One region of the Streptomyces sp. NPDC007084 genome, then DNA from elsewhere that is predicted to be linked to it. Evidence: riboswitches for the same ligand, from Rfam matches in the RefSeq annotation. Region 1 holds a riboswitch; each other region holds the start of a gene.

Region 1 (5,311 bases):
CGCGCACGTCCTGCGGCACCCAGGTGAAGCCCTGCACCGAGCCGCTGGACTCGCGCAGCGCCTCACGGGTCTGCGCGTCCCACACGCCGAGCTTCTTCAGCTCGGCCACCAGGTAGGAGTTGACCTGGAGGAACTCGCCGGAGAGCGTCTCGCGCTTGAACAGGTTCGACACCTGCGGCTCGATGCACTCGTAGACGCCCGCGATGGAGGCGATGGTGGCGGTCGGCGCGATGGCCAGGAGCAGCGAGTTGCGCATGCCGACCTCGGCGATCCGCCCGCGCAGCGCCTCCCAGCGCTCCGGCCAGTTCAGCTCGACGTCGTAGTGGTCGGGGTGCAGCACGCCCCGGGCGGTACGGGTCTTCTCCCAGGCCGGGAGCGGGCCGTTGCGCTCGGCGAGGTCCGCGGAGGCCTCGTACGCGGCGAGCATGATGCGCTCGGCGATCCGGGTGGACAGGGCGCGCGCCTGCGGCGAGTCGAAGGGCAGCCGCATCTTGAAGAAGACGTCCTGGAGGCCCATCGCGCCCAGACCGACCGGCCGCCAGCGGGAGTTGGAGCGCCCGGCCTGCTCGGTCGGGTAGAAGTTGATGTCCACCACGCGGTCGAGGAAGGTGACCGCGGTGCGGACGGTCTCGTCGAGCCGCTCCCAGTCGATGTCGTCGCCGACGACGAACGCGCCGAGGTTGACCGAGCCCAGGTTGCAGACCGCGGTCTCCCCGTCGTCCGTGACCTCCAGGATCTCGGTGCACAGGTTCGAGGAGTGGACGGTGTGGCCGGGCTCCGCCGTCTGGTTGGCGGTGCGGTTGGCGGCGTCCTTGAAGGTCATCCAGCCGTTGCCGGTCTGCGCGAGGGTGCGCATCATGCGGCCGTACAGATCGCGGGCCGGGATGGTCTTCTTGGCGAGGCCCGCTTCCTCGGCCTTGCGGTACGCGGCGTCGAACTCGTCGCCCCACAGGTCGACCAGCTCGGGCACGTCCGCCGGGGAGAACAGCGACCACACGCCGTCCTCGTTCACCCGGCGCATGAACTCGTCCGGAATCCAGTGCGCGAGGTTCAGGTTGTGCGTACGCCGGGCGTCCTCACCGGTGTTGTCGCGCAGCTCCAGAAACTCCTCGATGTCGGAGTGCCAGGTCTCCAGGTACACCGCCGCCGCGCCCTTGCGCCGGCCGCCCTGGTTCACCGCGGCGACCGAGGCGTCGAGCGTCTTGAGGAACGGGACGATGCCGTTGGAGTGGCCGTTGGTGCCGCGGATCAGCGAACCGCGCGAACGGATGCGGGAGTACGAGAGACCGATGCCGCCGGCGTGCTTCGACAGCCGGGCGACCTGGTGGTAGCGGTCGTAGATGGAGTCCAGCTCGTCCAGCGGGGAGTCGAGGAGGTAGCAGGACGACATCTGGGGGTGCCGCGTACCGGAGTTGAAGAGCGTGGGGGAGGACGGGAGGTAGTCGAGCCGGCTCATGAGCCCGTAGAGCGCGGAGACTTCGTCCACGGCGTGGACCGTGTCGTCCTCGGCGAGGCCGGAGGCGACCCGCAGCATGAAGTGCTGGGGCGTCTCGACGACCTTGCGGGTGATGGGGTGGCGCAGCAGGTAACGGCTGTGCAGCGTCCGCAGGCCGAAGTAGCCGAAGCGGTCGTCGCCGGCCGGGTCGATCAGCGCGTCGAGCCGGGCGGTGTGCAGCCGGACGAACTCGGCGGTGCGGTCGGCGATCAGGCCCTCGCGGTGGCCGACGGCGACCGACTCGGAGAAGGTCGTCACGCCCTGGGAGGCGGCCTCCGCGGCGATGCTGATGGTGAGTAGCCGGGCGGCCAGCCGGGAGTAGACGGGGTCCTCGGAGATGAGTCCGGCCGCCGCCTCCGTGGCCAGTTCGCGCAGCTCGGCCTCGTCGGCGCGGGCGGACCGGCCGCGCAGCGCCGCGGCGGCGACCCGGCCGGGGTCGGCGTCGGGGAGGTCGGCGGTGAGGTCGGTCAGGGTCCGCAGCAGCGCGGCTCCGGGGCCGTCGGTCTCCACCGGGGCCTGGTGCTCGGTCACTGAAGCCGGATCTGCTGGCGCGATGGTCACGTGGGGCTCTCCCTCGCTCGGCACGGGGCCTTTCGGGGAGCACGGGGGCACACGGAAACGCTTCTGGGCAGCCAGCGCACCGCGTCCACCGGCCCATTCCGCGAGGCCCGGACGTCGTCGGCACCCGGGCCGGGTGGCCGGGGTGCGCTGTCGGCAGGTCCTCGGACTGACACGTACGCGGGCACGCCCAATACGCGAACACGCACAAGTACACCGTTGCGGGACAGTTCCGGATTCGCACCGGATTCCCCTGCGGCGACAGCGAGCATGAGCATACATCTTGTGCCGGGCCCAGGGAGCACCCCCACATGTTGTGTCGTGTCGGTGCCGGAGAGCGCTACGGAGTGTGCCGGGGGGTCAACTCGTAGGTGAGCGGCCGGATGTGGCCCGGCCGCCGAACGGGGCCCGGACGCGGCGGGGGAGGGACTGGCCGGGGCGAGGGGGACTGGCCGGGGAGAGGGGCCGGGCGGGGAGTAGCCGGGGGCGGGGAGGGCCCCGGACGGGCACGGCGACGGGCCGCCGGTTCGCGACCGGCGGCCCGTCCTCGGCTGCCTTGCCCTGCCCCTCTCTCGGTGGGGCGATCCCCCTCCCGGTGAGACAGGGCGCCCTCCTGGTGAGGCGCCCTCCCGGTGAGGCGGGCGCCCTCTCGCAGGGGCAGGCGTTTCCCCTAGTGGCCGGCGCCCGCCGTGGCCGGCGGAAGCTCCACCTGGACGCCGGGGTCGCCCGCGTCGGCGGTGTAGTCCTCGGGCGAGGTCTCGTCGATGCCGTCGGGGGCCTTGAACGCGCGCAGGGCGAAGGTGAGGACGACGGAGACGACCACGTTCAGGACGAACGCGGTCAGGCCGATGTAGCCGATCTCGCCGATGCCCGGGATCTCCTTCGAGCTGCCGCCGAAGTGCTTCTGGGTCGGCGAGGCCACCCCGTAGGCGGCGAGCGTGCCGTAGACCATGCCGACCGCCCAGCCCGCGAGCAGCGCCCAGCGGTGGAACCAGCGGGTGAACAGGCCGCCGACCAGCGCCGGGAAGGTCTGGAGAATCCAGATGCCGCCCAGCAGCTGGAAGTTGATCGCGACCGTCTTGTCCATCGTCAGGACGAAGACCAGCGCGCCCACCTTCACCAGCAGCGAGACGATCTTGGAGACGCGGGTCTCCTGCTTCGGGGTCGCGTCCGGCTTGATGAAGTCCTTGTAGATGTTGCGGGTGAAGAGGTTCGCGGCGGCGATCGACATGATGGCCGCCGGGACGAGCGCCCCGATGCCGATGGCGGCGAAGGCCACGCCCGCGAACCAGTCCGGGAACATGTTCTCGAAGAGCTGCGGGATGGCGAGCTGCCCGTTCTGCACCTTCACGCCGGCCGCGATGGCCATGAACCCGAGCAGGGCGAGCAGGCCCAGCATCAGCGAGTAGAGGGGCAGGATCGTCGTGTTGCGGCGGATCACCTCGCGGCTGCGGCTGGACAGCGTCGCGGTGATGGAGTGCGGATACATGAACAGGGCGAGCGCCGAACCCAGCGCGAGCGTGGCGTAGGTCCACTGGCCCGCCGCGGGCGGCACGACCCCGCCGGCCCCGGCCGCCGTGTACTTGTCGCCCGCCGCCTTGAAGATCTCGTCGAAGCCGCCGAGCTTGATCGGGATGTAGATGATGGCCACCGCGATCACGATGTAGATCAGGGTGTCCTTCACGAACGCGATCAGCGCCGGGGCCCGCAGCCCCGAGGAGTAGGTGTACGCGGCCAGCACACCGAAGGCGATGAGCAGCGGCAGGTCCTTGACGAACCAGTTGGTGTTCTCGCCGCCGCCCACCCCCATCACGTCCAGGACGGCCTGGATGCCGACGAGCTGGAGCGCGATGTACGGCATGGTCGCGAGGATGCCGGTGACGGCGACCGCCAGCGACAGGCTCTTGGAGCCGAACCGGCCGCGCACGAAGTCCGAGGTCGTCACATAGCCGTGCTTGTGCGAGACCGACCAGAGGCGGGGCAGGAAGGTGAAGATCAGCGGGTACACCAGGATCGTGTACGGCACGGCGAAGAAGCCGGCCGCGCCCGCCGCGTAGATCGCCGCGGGGACGGCGACGAAGGTGTACGCCGTGTAGAGGTCGCCGCCGAGCAGGAACCAGGTGACCCAGGTCCCGAACGACCGTCCGCCCAGGCCCCATTCGTCGAGGCTGTGCTCGTTGTCGGCCCTGCGCCAGCGGGCGGCCAGGAATCCCATGACCGTGACGGCCACGAAGAAGAAGACGAAGACGCCGAGGGCGACGCCGTTCACACCGTCGTTCATGCTCCGGCACCTCCCTTGGCCTTGGCCGCGCGGGTCCGCTGGTCACGCCGCCAGAGCTGGTGCGCGGTCACCGTCAGCGCGGTGGAGAGCAGCACCCACAGCATCTGGTACCAGTAGAAGAAGGGGATGCCGATGAAGGTGGGGTCCGTCTTGGCGTAGGAGCCGACCCACAGCATCGCCACGAAGGGGGCGAGCAGGCAGAGCGCGATCACCACGCGGACCGGTGTCACCACCGGTGGTTTCACTTCGGGCAGGTCTGACATAACGGCGGCTCCGTCCCCTCGCGATCACCTGTGTAACGCGCAGGCAATCTAGGCGACGGCTCAGCTTTAGGGAACCCCTGGTCGCGGCGCCGGTGTGGAGGCTTGGTGTGCGTGCGGGCGAGGCCCTTGAGGCCGCCGCGGGGCCGCGGTCGGGGCGTACGGCGCCGGGGTGCCGGGCGGGGTGCCCGAACTCCCTCAGTCCGTCGGGCGCTTGAGACGGGCGACGAACTTGTAGCGGTCGCCGCGGTACACCGACCGCACCCACTCCACCGGTTCACCCAGCTTGTCCAGCGAGTGCCGGGAGAGCATCAGCATGGGCAGCCCCACGTCGGTGCCGAGCAGCCCGGCCTCGCGCGGGGTGGCCAGCGAGGTCTCGATGGTCTCCTCGGCCTCGGCGAGATGGACGTCGTACACCTCGGCGAGCGCGGTGTAGAGAGAGGTGTACTTGACGAGCGAGCGGCGCAGGGCAGGGAAGCGCTTGGCGGACAGGTGGGTCGTCTCGATCGCCATCGGCTCGCCGCTCGCCAGGCGCAGCCGCTCGATGCGCAGCACCCGGCCGCCGGCCGAGATGTCGAGCAGCCCGGCGAGCGCGTCGTCCGCGGTGATGTAGCCGATGTCCAGGAGCTGCGAGGTGGGTTCGAGGCCCTGCGCGCGCATGTCCTCGGTGTACGAGGTGAGTTGGAGCGCCTGGGAGACCTTGGGCTTGGCCACGAA
Region 2 (5,311 bases), on a different contig from region 1:
CGGCGTCTCCGCGCACGGCAGCGTCCGCGTCGTCACCGAGCGGTCCCGGATCGCCATGCCCGAGACCGGCATCGGCTTCGTGCCCGACGTCGGCGGCACCTACCTGCTTGCCCTCGCCCCCGGCGAGCTGGGCACCCATCTCGCCCTCACCGGCACATCGGTCACCGCGGGCGACGCCCTGCTGTGCGGCCTCGCCGACCACTTCGTGCCGTCCGCCGCGCTCCCCGCGCTGGTCGCCGACCTCGCCGGCCTGCCGGTACGGGAAGCCCTGGCCCGGCACGTACAGCCGCCGCCACCCGCGGAGCTGACGGAGCGCCGTGAGTGGATCGACGCCTGCTACCGCGCCGACACCGTGGAGGAGATCGTGCGCCGGCTGCTCGCCGTAGGCGACCCGGCTGCCAAGGAGGCGGCCGGGACCCTGCTCGCCCACTCGCCCACCGCCGTGAAGACCACCCTGGCCTCGGTGCGCCGGGCCCGGCGGCTCGGGCCGCTTGAGCGCGTCCTCGACCAGGAGTACCGCGTCTCCTGCGCCCTGCTGTCCGCCCATGACCTGGTCGAGGGCATCCGGGCCCGGATCATCGACAAGGACCGCGACCCGCACTGGTCCCCGGCCACCCTCGCCGAGGTCACCGACGCCGACGTCGAGCGCTTCTTCGCTCCCCTCGGGGACCGCGAACTCGGGCTCGCCGGACCCAGCACCGCCGCGGAGCGGGCCTGGTGACCCGCACCGTCGCGTTCATCGGACTCGGACACATGGACGGGCCCAAGGCCGAGAACCCCGTCAAGGCCGAGAACCCCGTCAAGGCCGAGAACCTCGTCAAGGCCGCGAACCTCGTCAAGGCCGGACACCGCCTCCGCGGACACGACCTCGCGGCCGGCGCGGCGCGCGCCGGCGGAGTGCGCGCCGAACTCCGCCTCCGTGCCACCGAGTTGTACGCGCGGTACGCCGAACGCGTCGGAGCGGCCGAGGACTTCTCCGGCGTCGTCCGGGCCATCAGGGAGCGTGGCGCCGCGCGCGCGTGACCACGCCGCCGGCCGACCGCGGCTGCCCCGGGACCGTGCCCGCGGCCCCGGCGGACCGTGTCACCTGGTGCGAGAGGAAGATCACGCCAGGTGGCACGGTCTTGGCCAGGTACCCGTCACGCGGTACCGTCGGTGCGATATCGATGACGTCAGAACGGAAGCCGGTGGGAATCCGGCACGGTCGCGCCACTGTGAACGAGACGCCCCAGTCCGCTGGACGCCTCGCAAGTCAGACCCGTAGACGTCATCCAGTGCACCACCGAGATGGGACGCGAACTCCCGAGGAGGTCCTGCCATGGCGCAGACCGTCGCTCCGCCGACAGCCACCACCCCCGTCGTTCCCGCCAAGCTGCCGCTCAAGGCGATAGCACCCTGGGCGGTCTTCTTCGGCATCCTGATGCTGGTCCTGCTGTACTTCGTCGGCGCCGAACAGGGCGCCACCTCCGTCGTCTCGGGCGAGGACGTCCACGAGTGGGTGCACGACGCCCGCCACCTGCTCGGATTCCCCTGCCACTGACGCGAGAGACAAGCACCTGCCCATGAACTCCGCAACGGTAAGAAACCTCCTGGTCCGCGGCATGCTCGCGGGCCTCGGAGCAGGCGTCCTCGCCCTGGTCGTGGCCTACTTCCTCGGCGAGCCGAACGTCGACAGCGCGATCGGCTTCGAGGAGGCGCACGCCCCGGCGCACGAGCACGAGGTCGAACTCGTCTCCCGCAGCCTCCAGTCCACCGCGGGCCTCGCCACCGGCGTCCTGCTCTACGGCATCGCCTTCGGCGGCATCGCGGCCCTGGCGTACTGCTTCGCCCTCGGCCGCGTCGGCCGGTTCGGCGCCCGCGCGACCGCGCTCCTGCTCTCGGGCTGCGCGCTGCTCGCCGTGTACGTCGTGCCGTTCCTGAAGTACCCGGCCAACCCGCCGTCAGTCGGCGACCCCGACACCATCGGCAAGCGGACCACCCTGTACTTCCTGATGATGGTCCTCAGCGTGCTGCTGGCCGTCGCCGCCACCATCCTCGGCAAGCGGCTCGCCCCGAGGCTCGGCAACTGGAACGCGACGGTCGTCGCCGTGCTCGCCTTCGCCGTCGTGATCGGCCTGGCGTACGAGTTCCTGCCCGTGATCAACGAGGTCCCCAAGGACTTCCCCGCCACGCTGCTCTGGCGCTTCCGGCTCTCCGCGCTCGCCATGCAGGCCGCCCTGTGGGGCGGATTCGGGCTCGTCTTCGGTGAGTTGGCCCAACGCCTGCTGGAACCCAAGCCCGCGGCGGTCCCCTCCGGCCGGACGGTTCCGGCCGCGAACTGATCACTTCAGGACCAGGACACAAGCGCAACGCGAGAAGGCCTCTCGGGCCCGCCCGGGGGCCTTCTCGCGTTCCCGTACCCTCCGAACCCCCGGGAGGAGGGACGCGCCGCCAGGTCGCTCAGTCCTGCCCGTACACGTGGAACCCCCGGCCGGACTTGCGGCCCAGCAGGCCCGCCTCGACCATCCGCTGGAGCAGCGGGGGAGGGGCGTAGAGGGGCTCCCTGAACTCGTCGTAGAGGGACTCGGCGATCGAGGCGACCGTGTCGAGCCCGATCATGTCCGCCAGTTTGAGCGGGCCCATCGGATGGGCGCAGCCCAGCTCCATGCCGGCGTCGATGTCGGCCGCGGTGGCGAAGCCGGACTCCGCCATCCGGACGGCGGCCAGCAGATACGGGACGAGGAGGGCGTTGACGACGAAGCCGGCCCGGTCGCGGGAGCGTACGACCGTCTTGCCGAGGGTGCCGGTGGCGAAGGCCTCCACGGCGGCCACCGTGTCCGCGGACGTGTGCAGCGAGGCCACCACCTCCACCAGCGGCAGCACCGGGACCGGGTTGAAGAAGTGCAGGCCCACCACCCGGTCGGCGCGGCCGGTGGCCATGCCCAGGCGCATCACCGGCAGCGAGGACGTGTTCGTCGCGAGGACCGCCGCCGGGTCCTGGACGATCTTGTCGAGCGCGGCGAACACCTCGGTCTTGGCGGCGGCGTTCTCGACGACGGCCTCGACCACGAGTTGGCGGTCGGCCAGGTCGTCCAGACTCCCGGTGAAGACCATCCGGTCGAGCGCCTCCCGCGCCGCCTCCCGTTCCAGCCTGCCCCGGCGCACCGCACGGTCGAGCGAGGCCGCGACCCGCTCCCGCGCCCCGCGCGCGGCCGTCGCGTCCGCCTCGCACACCACCGTGTCCAGGCCGGCCCGCGCGCAGACCTCGGCGATCCCCGCGCCCATCTGCCCGGCGCCGACGACACCGACGCGCTCGACGGCGGCGGTCACGACCGGGGCTCCGCGTGCCGCACGAGGTGGCCGGCGTAGGCGTCCGGCGTGAAGAAGAGCGGCAACTCGCCGGACAGGGCGGTGCGTTCGAACAGACCGCGCACCGCGTCCAGGCCGGCCCACGGGAACTCGGCGCCCAGCGCCGCCAGTTCCTCGTCCAGCACGTCGAGCACGGTCATCCGGTCGATCACCCGGTGCCGCAGCCACTGCCAGATCTGCACCCGGGCGATCTCCGCGGTGGCCGCGTCCTCCATGAGGCCGTACAGGGCGACGGCACCCCGTCCGTTCATCCAGGCCGCGTAATAGCGCAGCGCCACCGCGATGTTGACGCGCACCCCCTCCGGTGTCGGCGGGCCGCCGATCCGGCGCACCGAGAGCAGGTCAGCGGCGGTGACCTTGACGTCGTCCCGGGTGCGGTCGATCTGGTCGGGCCGGTCCCGCAGCACCCCGTCGAACACCTCACGGCACACCGGCACGAGCCCCGGATGCGCCACCCAGGAACCGTCGAAGCCGTCCTCCGCCTCGCGTTCCTTGTCGAGCCGCACCATGGCGAGCGCCGCCTCGCGGGCTGCCGGGTCCCCGCTCGGCACCTGGGCCGCCATACCGCCGATCGCGTGCGCGCCCCGCTTGTGGCAGGTGCGTACCAGGAGTTCGGTGTACGCCCGCATGAAGGGCGCGGTCATCGTCACCCGCGCCCGGTCGGGCAGCAGGAAGTCGGTCCGGTGACCGAGGGTCTTGATCAGGCTGAACAGGTAGTCCCAGCGGCCCGCGTTGAGACCCGAGCTGTGCTCGCGCAGCTCGTAGAGGATCTCCTCCATCTCGAACGCCGCGGTGATCGTCTCGATGAGGACGGTCGCCCGGACCGTGCCGCGCGGGATGTCCAGCAACTCCTGCGCGAGCAGGAACACGTCGTTCCACAGCCGGGCCTCGTAGCGGTTCTCCAGCTTCGGCAGATAGAAGTACGGTCCCCGGCCGGCGTCGATCTGGCGCCGCGCGCAGTGGAAGAAGTACAGGCCGAAGTCGACCAGGGCGGCCGGCACCGGGCCGCCGCCGAACTCCAGGTGGTCCTCGGTGAGATGCCAGCCGCGCGGCCGGACCACGATGGTGGGGAGCCGGGCGGGGTCGGCGAGCCGGTACTCCTCGCCGTCCGCCGTGGTGAAGTCGAGGCGCCGCTCGATCGCGTCGAGCAGCGTGAGCTGGCCGCCGACGACGTTGTCCCAGGTGGGCGCGGTGGCGTCCTCGAAGTCCGCCATCCACACCCGGGCACCGGAGTTGAGGGCGTCGACCGCCGTCCGGCGTTCCGGCGGCCCGGTGATCTCGACGCGCCGGTCGGTCAGGCCGGGCGCGGCCGGGGCGACGCGCCAGGCCGGGTCGGCGCGCACGGCGGAGGTGACGATCGGGAAGTCGAGCGGGGTGCCGGCCGCGACGCGCAGGGCCTGCCGCCTGCGTTCCTTGAGCAGTTCGCGCCGGCGCGCGCCGAAGGCGGCGACGAGGCTGCCGACGAAGTCGAGGGCGGCCGGGGTGAGGATCTCGTCGTGCCGGTCGCCGGGCGCCGCGAGGACGCGAAGACGCCGGGTCGGTGCGGTGATGGACATCGGGATCTCCAGAGGGGAGGAGGGGGGCGGGGGCGCACGGGACGTCCGTACGGCCCCCGCCCGGCCGGGGGCGGAGCGGGTCGTCGCCCGGAGGACCGGGGCCGGACTAGTGGAACTGCTCTTCCTCCGTGGACCCGGAGAGGGCGGTGGTGGAGGAGGCGGGGTTGACGGCCGTGGAGACGAGGTCGAAGTAGCCGGTGCCGACCTCGCGCTGGTGCCTGACGGCGGTGAAGCCCTGCGCCTGCGCCGCGAACTCCTTCTCCTGGAGGTCGACGTAGGCCGTCATGCCGTGCTCGGCGTAACCGCGGGCCAGGTCGAACATGCCGTGGTTGAGCGAGTGGAAGCCGGCCAGGGTGATGAACTGGAACCGGTAGCCCATCGCGCCCAGCTCCCGCTGGAACTTGGCG
Region 3 (5,311 bases), on a different contig from region 1:
GGTGTGGGTGGTGACGCACAGGGAGCACATGCTGCGGCGCATGTGTCCGGACGGCTGGGTGGGGCAGCGCAGCACGAGCGCCTGGAGGTGGCCGTCCAACTCGGCCGCGATATAGGCGCGTTCGGGTGACTGCGGGTCGCGCCAGCCGAGGTAGTCGAGGTCTTCCCAGGGCCGGTCGGCCAGGTCCCGGGGGACGGAGAGGCGCTTCGCCTCGCCCTTCGTGCAGTTCAGGAACGCGGCACGGATCTCTTGCTCGGTCAGCGGCTTCATAACACTCACGCTAATTTGCCTAAAGCTATTAGGCAAATGCATAATCAGTTCTGCCGGAAGAGAGGATCGCCATGGTTCGGGCAGGACTGACCGCGGAGCGGGTGACACGGGCGGGGGCGGAGCTGGCCGACGAGGTCGGCTTCGACCAGGTGACCGTCTCGGCGCTGGCCAGGCACTTCGACGTCAAGGTCGCGAGTCTCTACTCCCATGTGAAGAGTTCGCACGACCTGAAGACGCGGATCGCCCTGCTCGCCCTCGAAGAACTCGCCGACCGTGGGGCGACAGCCCTGGCCGGGCGGGCCGGCAAGGACGCCCTGACCGCCTTCGCGAACGTCTACCGCGACTACGCCAGGGAGCACCCCGGGCGGTACGCCGCCGCACAGCTCCGGCTCGACCCGGAGACGGCCGCCGCCAGCGCGGGTGTCCGGCACGCGCAGATGACCCGGGCGATCCTGCGGGGCTACGACCTGGCGGAACCCGACCAGACCCACGCCGTCCGCATGCTGGGCAGCGTGTTCCACGGCTACGTCAGCCTGGAGCTGGCCGGAGGGTTCAGCCACAGTGCCCCCGACTCACAGGAGAGCTGGTCGCGCGTTCTGGACGCGCTGGACTCCCTGCTGCGCCACTGGCCCACGGCCTGACCGACGCGGCTGACTCGCCCGGCCGCCGGCACCTGCCCGTATCCCTCAACTCGCTGGTGGCCGAAGCCCGTTGGCATCGCGCAGGGCCCCATGCGGGCCCCACGTGGCTGACCCCCGTCGCCTCCCACGGCAGCCGCGAGGTGAGCGACAGGCGGCACGCGCCCACCACCCACGAGGCGGGACAGCCACAGGCATCCCACGACATCCACCACACACGCCGCACGACCCCTGCCAACCGTGCCAACCGCACTCCGCACAAGCCTCACAACCCGTGTGACCCGTACGCCGCCTGGCCCACGTGGACCCATGTGGCCCTTGCGACCCCGTACCCCCCATCCGTCCTCCCCCACCGACAGGCCGATGTCATCATGCAGACCCAACCCGACCCCATCACCACACCCATCACCGCCGACCTCGTGCGCGGTGCCGTCGAGCTGGAGTACACCGGGCGGGGTGTGCTGCCCCACCGGCTGCCCGCCTGGGCGCGGGCCCAGTGTGGCGACGGGCAAGTGGCGATGGCGGAGGCCCAGCCGTCGGGCGTTCGGCTGGCCTTCCGTACGCGGGCCACCACCGTCGAGCTGGACGTCCTCGCCACCAAGCGCGTCTACGTGGGCGCGCCCGCACGGCCGGACGGGCTGTACGACCTCGTCGTCGACGGCCGGCTCGCCGGTCAATCGTCCGCGCCCGGCGGCAACACCCTCACCCTCGACATGGCCACGGGATCGGCGACGACCACGCCCGGGACGGTCGGCACCGTACGGTTCGCGGACCTGCCCGCCGGGCCGAAGGACGTCGAGATCTGGCTGCCGCACAACGAGACCGCCGAGCTGGTGGGCCTGCGAGCCGACGCGCCCGTGGAGCCGGCCCAGGACCGTGGGCGGCCCGTGTGGCTGCATCACGGCAGTTCGATCAGCCAGGGTTCCGACGCGGCGAGCCCCAGCACCACCTGGCCCGCGCTCGCCGCCTCCCTGGCCGGGGTGGAACTGGTCAACCTGGGGCTGGGCGGCAGCGCCCTGCTCGACCCGTTCACCGCGCGCACCCTGCGCGACACGCCCGCCGACCTGATCAGCCTCAAGCTGGGCATCAACCTCGTCAACACCGACCTGATGCGGCTGCGGGCCTTCACCCCCGCCGTGCACGGTTTCCTCGACACCGTCCGCGAGGGCCACCCGAGCGTGCCGCTGCTCGTCGTCTCCCCCATCCTCTGCCCCATTCACGAGGAAACGCCGGGCCCCAGCCTCCCGGACCTCGGCGCGCTCGGCGAAGGCCGGCTGCGGTTCCGCGCCGCGGGCGACCCCGCCGAGCGGGCGAGCGGGAAACTGACCCTCGGGGTCATCCGCGACGAACTCGCCGCGATCGTGGCACAGCGGGCCGCCGAGGACCCGAACCTGCACTACCTCGACGGACGGGAGCTGTACGGAGAGGCGGACGCCGTCGAGCTGCCGCTGCCGGACGCGCTCCATCCGGACGCCGCGACCCACCGTCGTATCGGCGGACGGTTCGCGCGCCTCGCCTTCGACGGAACCAAGGGCTTCCCCGGGCCGGTCGCCTGAACCGGGCACCCGCGCCGAGCCGGCCGGCCGCCGCGCTCCCGGAGCCGTCCGGGATGTGGGCGGCCTGCGCGGCACCGCGCTCGTCGCATAGGCTGGCGCCCGTAGCTGGTTCGCCCCGTCCGCCAGGCGGGATGCGTCGTAAGAGGGAACCCGGTGGAAATCCGGGACTGCCCCGCAGCGGTGAGCGGGAACGACCGCCGTCATACGCACTGGGCCCGGACGGGTCTGGGAAGCGACGGCCAGTAGGTGTCCTCCGTCCGGAGGGCGTGCCCGCGAGTCCGAAGACCTGCCCGCTGCCCGTGCGCGACCATCGCGCGCGGACATCCCGGTGACCTCGTGGGCGGGTCGGCGTACATACCTGGCGGACGGCCGCGCTCCGGCGTGCGGCGTGTTCCCGCCCGGTCCGTCACCCTTCGCGCTCACGTGTCCCATCGGGATCCAGGGAGACATCTCGCGAAGGAGATTTCCGTGACAGCGAAGTCCGCAGCCGCGGCAGCACGGGCCACCGTGTACGGCTACCCCCGCCAGGGTCCGAACCGGGAACTGAAGAAGGCGATCGAGGGCTACTGGAAGGGCCGCGTCGGCGCCGACGCCCTCCGGGCCACCGCCGCGGAACTGCGCCGCTCCACCTGGCGGCAGCTCGCCGAGGCCGGTATCGCCGAAGTACCCACCGGCGACTTCTCGTACTACGACCACGTCCTGGACACCAGCGTCATGGTCGGCGCCGTCCCCGAGCGCCACCGGGACGCCGTCGCCGTCGACGCGCTCGACGGCTACTTCGCCATGGCCCGCGGTACGCAGGACGTGGCGCCGCTGGAGATGACGAAGTGGTTTGACACCAACTACCACTATCTCGTGCCCGAGTTGGGCCCGGACACCGTCTTCACCGCCGACTCGTCCAAGCAGGTCGCCGAGTTGAGGGAGGCGCTGGCGCTCGGGCTGACGGCCCGCCCGGTCCTGGTCGGACCGGTCACGTACCTCCTCCTGGCCAAGCCCGCCCCGGGCGTGGCCGCGGACTTCGACCCGCTGGCCCTGCTCGACCGGCTGCTGCCGGTCTACGCCGAGGTGCTCGCCGATCTGCGCTCCGCGGGTGCCCGGTGGGTCCAGCTCGACGAGCCCGCGCTCGTGGAGGACCGGACGACCGCCGAACTGAACGCCGCCGAACGCGCCTACCGGTTCCTCGGCGGTCTCACCGACCGGCCGAAGCTGCTCGTCGCGTCCTACTTCGACCGGCTCGGGGAGGCCCTGCCCATCCTCGCCAAAGCTCCCGTCGACGGGCTCGCCCTCGACTTCACCGGCGCTGCCGCCGCCAACCTGGACGCGCTCGCCGCCGTCGGTGGTCTGCAGGGCAAGCGGCTCGTCGCCGGTGTCGTCAACGGCCGCAACATCTGGGTCAACGACCTGGAGAACTCCCTTGCCACGCTGGGCACTTTGCTGGGCCTCGCGGACCAGGTGGACGTCGCGGCCTCCTGCTCGCTGCTGCACGTGCCGCTGGACACCGGCGTCGAGCGGGACATCGAACCGCAGGTGCTGCGCTGGCTCGCCTTCGCCCGGCAGAAGACGGCGGAGATCGTCACCCTCGCCAAGGGTCTGGCGCACGGCACGGACACCATCGCGGCCGAACTCGCCGCCAACCGGGCCGATCTCGCCGCCCGCGCGGGCTCGGCGCTCACCCACGACCCCGCCGTGCGCGCCCGCGCCGCCGCCGTCACGGCCGCCGACGCCCGCCGCTCGCAGCCGTACGCCGAGCGGTCCGCCGCCCAGCGCGCCCACCTCGGTCTGCCGCTGCTGCCGACCACCACGATCGGCTCCTTCCCGCAGACCGCCGAACTGCGCTCCGCACGGGCCGACCTGCGCACCGGACGCATCGACCTCGCCGGGTACGAGGAGCGCATCCGGGCCGAGATCGGCGAGGTCGTCTCGTTCCAGGAGAAGGCCGGGCTGGACGTCCTCGTGCACGGCGAGGCCGAACGCAACGACATGGTCCAGTACTTCGCCGAGCAGCTCACCGGCTACCTCGCCACACAGCACGGCTGGGTCCAGTCGTACGGCACCCGGTATGTGCGTCCGCCGATCCTGGCCGGCGACATCCTGCGGCCCGAGCCGATGACGGTGCGCTGGACGACGTACGCCCAGTCCCTCACCGACCGGCCCGTCAAGGGCATGCTGACCGGGCCGGTCACCATGCTCGCCTGGTCCTTCGTCCGCGACGACCAGCCGCTCGGCGACACCGCCCGGCAGGTCGCGCTCGCGCTGCGCGACGAGGTCAACGACCTTGAGGCGGCGGGGACTTCGGTCATCCAGGTGGACGAGCCCGCGCTGCGCGAGACGCTCCCGCTGCGCGCGGCCGACCGTCCCGCCTATCTGGCGTGGGCGACGGAGGCCTTCCGCCTCACCACCGCGGGTGTGCGGCCGGACACCCAGATCCACACCCACATGTGCTACGCCGAGTTCGGGGACATCGTCCAGGCCATCGACGACCTCGACGCCGACGTGATCAGCCTGGAGGCCGCGCGGTCCCACATGCAGGTCGCCGGTGAACTCGCCCGGCACGGCTACCCGCGCGAGGCCGGTCCGGGTGTCTACGACATCCACTCGCCGCGCGTGCCGAGCGCGGACGAGGCATCCGCCCTGCTACGCAAGGCACTTGAGGCCATCCCGCCGGAGCGGCTGTGGGTCAACCCGGACTGCGGGCTGAAGACCCGCGGCTGGCCCGAGACCCGCGCGTCGCTGGAGAACCTGGTCGCCGCCGCCCGCACGGTGCGCGCGGAGCTGTCCGAGCCGTCCGGGTCCTGATCCGCCGCGGACCGACGGCCGAAGGGAGCGCCTTCCTCAGCCCCTCCGGCC
Region 4 (5,311 bases), on a different contig from region 1:
CGGTCAGCCACTCCACGTCGTGGCCGCCGGCCGCGATGAGCCGGTGGATCAACTCGTCGCCGTTGTCGGGGTATTCGCTGACGCCGTAGCCCGCCTCGCGCAGCGCGTCCAGCACCCGCACCGCGGAGGCGGGGGTGTCGAGGCCGACCGCGTTGCCGACCCGGGAGTGCTTGGTGGGGTAGGCGGTGAAGACGATGCCGAGCTTTTTCTCCGCGTTCGGCTTGTGCTTCAGCAGGGCGTGCCGCAGGGCGATCCCGGCGACCCGCGCGGCCCGCTCCGGATCGGCCACGTACACCGGGACGTCGTCCGGGCCCTGCTCCTTGAAGGAGAACGGCACGGTGATCAGCCGGCCGTCGAACTCCGGGATCGCCACCTGCATCGCCGCGTCCATGGGGGACAGGGCGGCGTCGGAGGCCTCCCAGGCGCTCTTGGACGAGGTCAGGCACAGGCCCTGGAGGACGGGGATGTCGAGGTCGGCGAGCGCCCCGATGTCCCAGGCCTCCTCGTCGCCGCCCGCGGACGCCTGCGAGGCATGGGTGCCGCCCGCCGCGAGCACGGTGGCGACCAGCGCGTCGGCCCGCCCCAGGATCTCGTACAGCCCCGGGTCCGCGCCGCGCAGCGAACCGCAGTACACGGCGAGGGCGTTGGCGCCGCGCGCCTCGATCGCGTCGCACAGCGTGTCCACGAAGCCGGTGTTCCCGGACAGTTCGTGCGCCCGGTAGAACAGCACCCCCACCGTCGGCCGTCCCTCGACGTACGGGCGCTCGCCGTGGACCCCGAACTCGGCGGTCTTGTGCGGCTCTTCGAAGCCCTCGCCGGTCAGCAGCACGGTGTCGGACAGGAACCGGGCCAGCTCGGCGAGGTTGGCCGGGCCGCCCTCCACGAGATAGCGCAGCGCCTCCGCGACCACCCCGGCGGGCACCGAGGACTCGGCCATCAGCTCGGCGTCCGGCACGGACTCACCGCCGAGCAGCACGGTCGGGACGCCGGACGCATTCAGGAAGGCGAGCCCGTCCTCCCAGGCGCGCTTTCCGCCGAGGAGGCGTACGACGGCGAGGTCGGCGCCCTCGACCAGGGCGGGGAGTTCGTCCGTGACGTCCACCCGGGTCGGATTGCCGATCCGGTAGGCGGCGCCGGAGGCGCGGGCCGCCAGCAGATCCGTGTCGGCGGTCGACAACAACAACACTGTGCTCATGCGGGCGCTCCCGGTGGAATGAAAGGCAGTCCTTGTGGCGCGCCCGACTCGATGAGCCGCCACAGCGCGTCCGTGTCCGCGTGTTCCTCGATCAGATCGCCGAGCCGGTCGAGCTGCTCCTCGCGCAGCGCCGCGAACGACGTGTCGGCCGCCGGCACGAAGCGGCGGCCCGCGGCGGCGGCCACCTCGCGCAGGAAGGCCCGGCGGAAACCGTCCGACTCCAGCGAGCCGTGCCAGTGCGTGCCCCACACGGCACCGACCCGGCAGCCGTCCAGGAAGGGCTCCCCGCCGGTGACGTGGGCGACACCGTGATGGATCTCGTAGCCCTCGACGCTCTCGCCGAGGGCCTCGCCGGCCGGCCGGGCCAGCGTCTTCTCGCGGGCGAACCGCACGCGGACGGGGAGGAGTCCGAGCCCCTCGACCTGGCCGGCGCGTGATTCGACCTCGTCCTCGATGTGGTCCCCGAGGAGCTGGAAGCCCCCGCAGATCCCCAGCACCGGGCGGCCCTCGGCGGCCCGACGGGAGAGCGCGTCGGCGAGGCCCCGCTCGCGCAGCCACGCCAGCGCTTTCACCGTGCCCCGGGTGCCGGGTACGACGACCAGGTCCGCGTCGGCCAGTTCCTCGGCCCGGTCCACGAACCGCACGACGACGCCCGGTTCGGCGGCCAGCGCGTCCACGTCGGTGAAGTTGGACATGAGCGGGACCGCGCACACGGCGACCCGCAGGACGTCCGCGCCGGCGGGGGAGGAGACGGCCGACTCGCGGACGGTGCCGCGCAGCGACACCCGCAGCCCGTCCTCCTCGTCGATGCCCAGCCCGTGCCGGAAGGGCAGCACGCCGTAGGTGCGGCGGCCGGTGAGACCGCGCAGCATGTCGAGGCCGGGCTCCAGCAAACCGACGTCGCCGCGGAACTTGTTCACGATGAACCCGGCGACGAGCGCCTGGTCCTCGGGCGAGAGCAGGGCGACCGTGCCGAAGAAGGAGGCGAACACCCCGCCCCGGTCGATGTCGCCGACGACGAGCACGGGCAGCCCGGCGTTCCGCGCGACCCCCATGTTGACGATGTCGGTGCGCCGCAGATTGATCTCGGCCGGGCTGCCGGCCCCCTCACAGATCACCGCGTCATACGTGCCCCGCAACCGGTCCAGACAGTCGAGAACCGTCCCGAGCAGTGCCTCCCGGCCGCCCCCGCGCAGGTCACCGCCCGGCGGCGCGCCCTCCGAGGGCTCCTGGCCCGGTCTCCCGAAGAAGCCGCGGGCGCTCATCTCGCCGACCGGCCTGCCCAGCAGGACGACCTGGCTGGTGCGGTCGCCGCCCGGCTTGAGCAGCACCGGGTTCATCAGCGCGGCCGGCTCCACGCGGGCGGCCTGGGCCTGCATGGCCTGGGCGCGCCCGATCTCGGCACCCTCCCGGGTGACGAACGAGTTCAGGGACATGTTCTGCGCCTTGAACGGCGCGACCTTCACCCCCTGGCGCACCAGCCACCGGCAGATCCCGGCGGTCACCACGCTCTTGCCGGCGTCGGAGGTGGTCCCCGCGACCAGCAGTCCGCCGCTCATGCCGTACGCCCCCTTCGGACCGGCCGTGCGGCGGCCTTCGCCCCCGGCCTTCGGGACAGCAGGACGCGTCCGGCGACGCTGACGCCGAGCGCCAGCCAGCCGACGCGCCGGGACAGCCGTACGGCCCGCTCGATGTCCGCGACCCGCACCGCGCGCCCGTCCCCGTTGAGCACCGGCCGGTGTTCGACCCGGCCCGCGTACGAGAGGGTGCCGCCGAGCCGTACGCCGAGCGCGCCGGCGAAGGAGGCCTCCACCGGACCGGCGTTGGGGCTCGGGTGCTTGCGGGCGTCGGCGCGCCAGGCCCGTACGGCACCGCGCGGGTCGCCGCCGGCGACGGCCGCGAGGACGGCGGTCAGCCGGGCCCCCGGCCAGCCCGCGAGGTCGTCGAGCCGGGCGGAGGCCCAGCCGTAGCGGCGGTGGCGGGGGGACTTGTGGCCGACCATCGCGTCGAGCGTGTTCACGGCGCGGAAGGCGACGAGGCCGGGCACCCCGGCGGCGGCGCCCCAGACCAGGGCGCCGACCACGGCGTCGGAGGTGTTCTCGGCGACGGACTCGACCACCGCGCGGGCGACGCCGTCGGCGTCCAGCGCCTGCGGGTCGCGCCCGCACAGACGCGGCAGGCGCTCCTGGGCGACGTCGAGATCACCGGCCGCGAGCGCGCCGCCGATCGCGCGCGCCTCACGGCCGAGCGAGGTCCCGCCGACGACGGCCCAGGTGGCGGCGGCGGTCAGCGCGACGGAAGCGGTCCCCGAGGGGCGCACGCAGCGGCCGGCGAGCGCGGCGATCCCGGCGGCGCCGCCTACGCAGACGAGGGTGTGCAGCGTGCCCCACCCGCGGTGGTCACGCCACAGGGTCCGCTCCACGGCCGTGGCCGCCCGCCCGAACGCGGCGACCGGATGCCCTCGGCGGGGATCGCCGAGCAGCAGGTCGCCCAGGAGGCCGGCGGCGGCGCCGTACGCGAAGACGCGATCGGCCCGCACGGGGTCAGCCGGCCGTGGGGGTCGGCAGAACTCTCTGGCACAACAGGTCCGGCAACGGGCAGCCGCGCATGGCGATATGTCCTCACTCAGGGTGTCCGCGCCCTGGTTCGACGAGACCGGCGGCGAGAGTTCCTGGCTTCCCGGGAAGTTTCCTCCCCGGTGACAGTGGCGGGACCGCGCCGGATTCGCACCGGCTTCCTCACCTGCCGCCGTACTTGGCCCGGGCAGTCCACCACGCGGTGAGAACGGCCGTCAACTTGCTGTTGACCTGCGGAGGGAGAGTGTGCGAAGCCCCACACGACGGTGGGGTGCGGGACGGAGATCCGTCCCGCACCCCACCGTGAAGTGCTGCCCGACAACGGCCCGTTCGGGGCTGTTCGTCCCGGGTTACTTGCTCATGATGAGCGAGATGCCGTACGCGACCGCCGCGGCGCAGGCCGCGAAGCAGACGTAGGCGCCGGTGGCCGCCGCGACGGCGGAGCCGCCCTGGGCGGACTCCTTCTTGGCGAGGCCCGCGACACCGAGGGTGAAGAGGCCGACGAGGAGCACGGTGGCCCCGAGGCTGACGCCGAACACGGACCCGAGGGCCGACCAGTCGATGTGCATGCTGTTTCTTCCTTCGGTTCTCAGGCCACGCGGGACGGCGCCGGCGGGGTCGCCGCGGGCTCGGCGGGAGCGGGGATGGTGGCCGTGAGGTCCTCGGTCACGGTGCCGGCCGGGGGCGGGGTGACGGCGGCGATGGCCGTGGTGACCACGCCGACGGGCTCCTCGGCGTTCACGTTGGTGTGGTCGATGACCTCGCGGCGCGAGCGGCGCCAGATCGCGAAGCTGGAGCCGACCAGGAAGACGGCGACGAGCGTGGTGCCCCAGGCGCCGAATCCGGTGACCCACTCGGCGAGCGCGCCGACCAGGGCGGCGGCGGGCAGCGTGAGGGCCCAGGCGACGAACATCCGGGTGGCGGTGGACCAGCGGACCACACCGCCCTTGCGGCCGAGGCCGGCGCCCATCACGGAGCCGGAGACCGCGTGCGTGGTGGAGAGGGAGAAGCCGATGTGCGAGGAGGCCAGGATGACGGTCGCGGCGCTGGTCTGGGCGGCGAAGCCCTGCTGCGGCTGGAGGTCGGTGAGGCCCTTGCCCATGGTGCGGATGATGCGCCAGCCGCCCAAATAGGTGCCGAGCGCGATCGCGAGACCGGCGGAGAGGATGACCCAGACCGGCGGGTCGGAGTCGGGCGCGACGGCGCCGCCGGCGACCAGGGCCAGGGTGATGATGCCCATCGTCTTCTGGGCGTCGTTGGTGCCGTGGGCCAGCGAGACCAGGCCCGCGGAGGCTATCTGCCCGGCGCGGTACCCCTTCTCGGTGGCCTTGCCGCCGGCGTTCTTGCCGAGCCGGTACGACAGCCGGGTGGCGAGCATCGCGGCCAGGCCGGCCACGATCGGGGCGGCGACGGCGGGCAGCAGCACCTTGCCGACCAGGACGTCCCCGTGCACCGCGCCGGTGCCGGCCGAGGCGATGGTGGCGCCGACCAGACCGCCCATCAGGGCGTGCGAGGAGCTGGACGGGAGTCCGACGAGCCA

Evidence for each region. Region 1 has a riboswitch for cobalamin ahead of AB0912_RS05100 (ribonucleoside-diphosphate reductase subunit alpha). Riboswitches for the same ligand answer to the same signal wherever they lie in the genome.
Region 2: another riboswitch for cobalamin. It lies ahead of AB0912_RS06770 (CbtB-domain containing protein); the one in region 1 lies ahead of AB0912_RS05100 (ribonucleoside-diphosphate reductase subunit alpha).
Region 3: another riboswitch for cobalamin. It lies ahead of metE (5-methyltetrahydropteroyltriglutamate--homocysteine S-methyltransferase); the one in region 1 lies ahead of AB0912_RS05100 (ribonucleoside-diphosphate reductase subunit alpha).
Region 4: another riboswitch for cobalamin. It lies ahead of AB0912_RS32790 (cobalamin biosynthesis protein); the one in region 1 lies ahead of AB0912_RS05100 (ribonucleoside-diphosphate reductase subunit alpha).

Annotation. Positions count from the first base shown of each region.
Region 1 is NZ_JBEYFY010000004.1:5,808-11,118, reverse strand. It holds gene AB0912_RS05100 (ribonucleoside-diphosphate reductase subunit alpha) at 1-2,056, opposite strand, end outside; cobalamin riboswitch at 2,191-2,377, opposite strand; gene mctP (monocarboxylate uptake permease MctP) at 2,724-4,334, opposite strand; gene AB0912_RS05090 (DUF3311 domain-containing protein) at 4,331-4,597, opposite strand; gene AB0912_RS05085 (GntR family transcriptional regulator) at 4,793-5,311, opposite strand, start outside.
Region 2 is NZ_JBEYFY010000005.1:85,068-90,378, reverse strand. It holds gene AB0912_RS06780 (enoyl-CoA hydratase/isomerase family protein) at 1-721, shown strand, start outside; partial or broken gene AB0912_RS06775 (3-hydroxyisobutyrate dehydrogenase) at 868-1,023, shown strand; cobalamin riboswitch at 1,137-1,281, shown strand; gene AB0912_RS06770 (CbtB-domain containing protein) at 1,319-1,540, shown strand; gene AB0912_RS06765 (CbtA family protein) at 1,563-2,321, shown strand; gene AB0912_RS06760 (3-hydroxybutyryl-CoA dehydrogenase) at 2,440-3,309, opposite strand; gene aceB (malate synthase A) at 3,306-4,904, opposite strand; gene aceA (isocitrate lyase) at 5,011-5,311, opposite strand, start outside.
Region 3 is NZ_JBEYFY010000078.1:6,640-11,950, reverse strand. It holds gene AB0912_RS33325 (FBP domain-containing protein) at 1-270, opposite strand, end outside; gene AB0912_RS33320 (WHG domain-containing protein) at 342-911, shown strand; gene AB0912_RS33315 (GDSL-type esterase/lipase family protein) at 1,280-2,464, shown strand; cobalamin riboswitch at 2,554-2,773, shown strand; gene metE (5-methyltetrahydropteroyltriglutamate--homocysteine S-methyltransferase) at 2,933-5,260, shown strand.
Region 4 is NZ_JBEYFY010000074.1:22,656-27,966, reverse strand. It holds gene cobN (cobaltochelatase subunit CobN) at 1-1,195, opposite strand, end outside; gene AB0912_RS32795 (cobyric acid synthase) at 1,192-2,754, opposite strand; gene AB0912_RS32790 (cobalamin biosynthesis protein) at 2,751-3,734, opposite strand; cobalamin riboswitch at 3,840-3,984, opposite strand; gene AB0912_RS32785 (hypothetical protein) at 4,122-4,340, opposite strand; gene AB0912_RS32780 (inorganic phosphate transporter) at 4,361-5,311, opposite strand, start outside.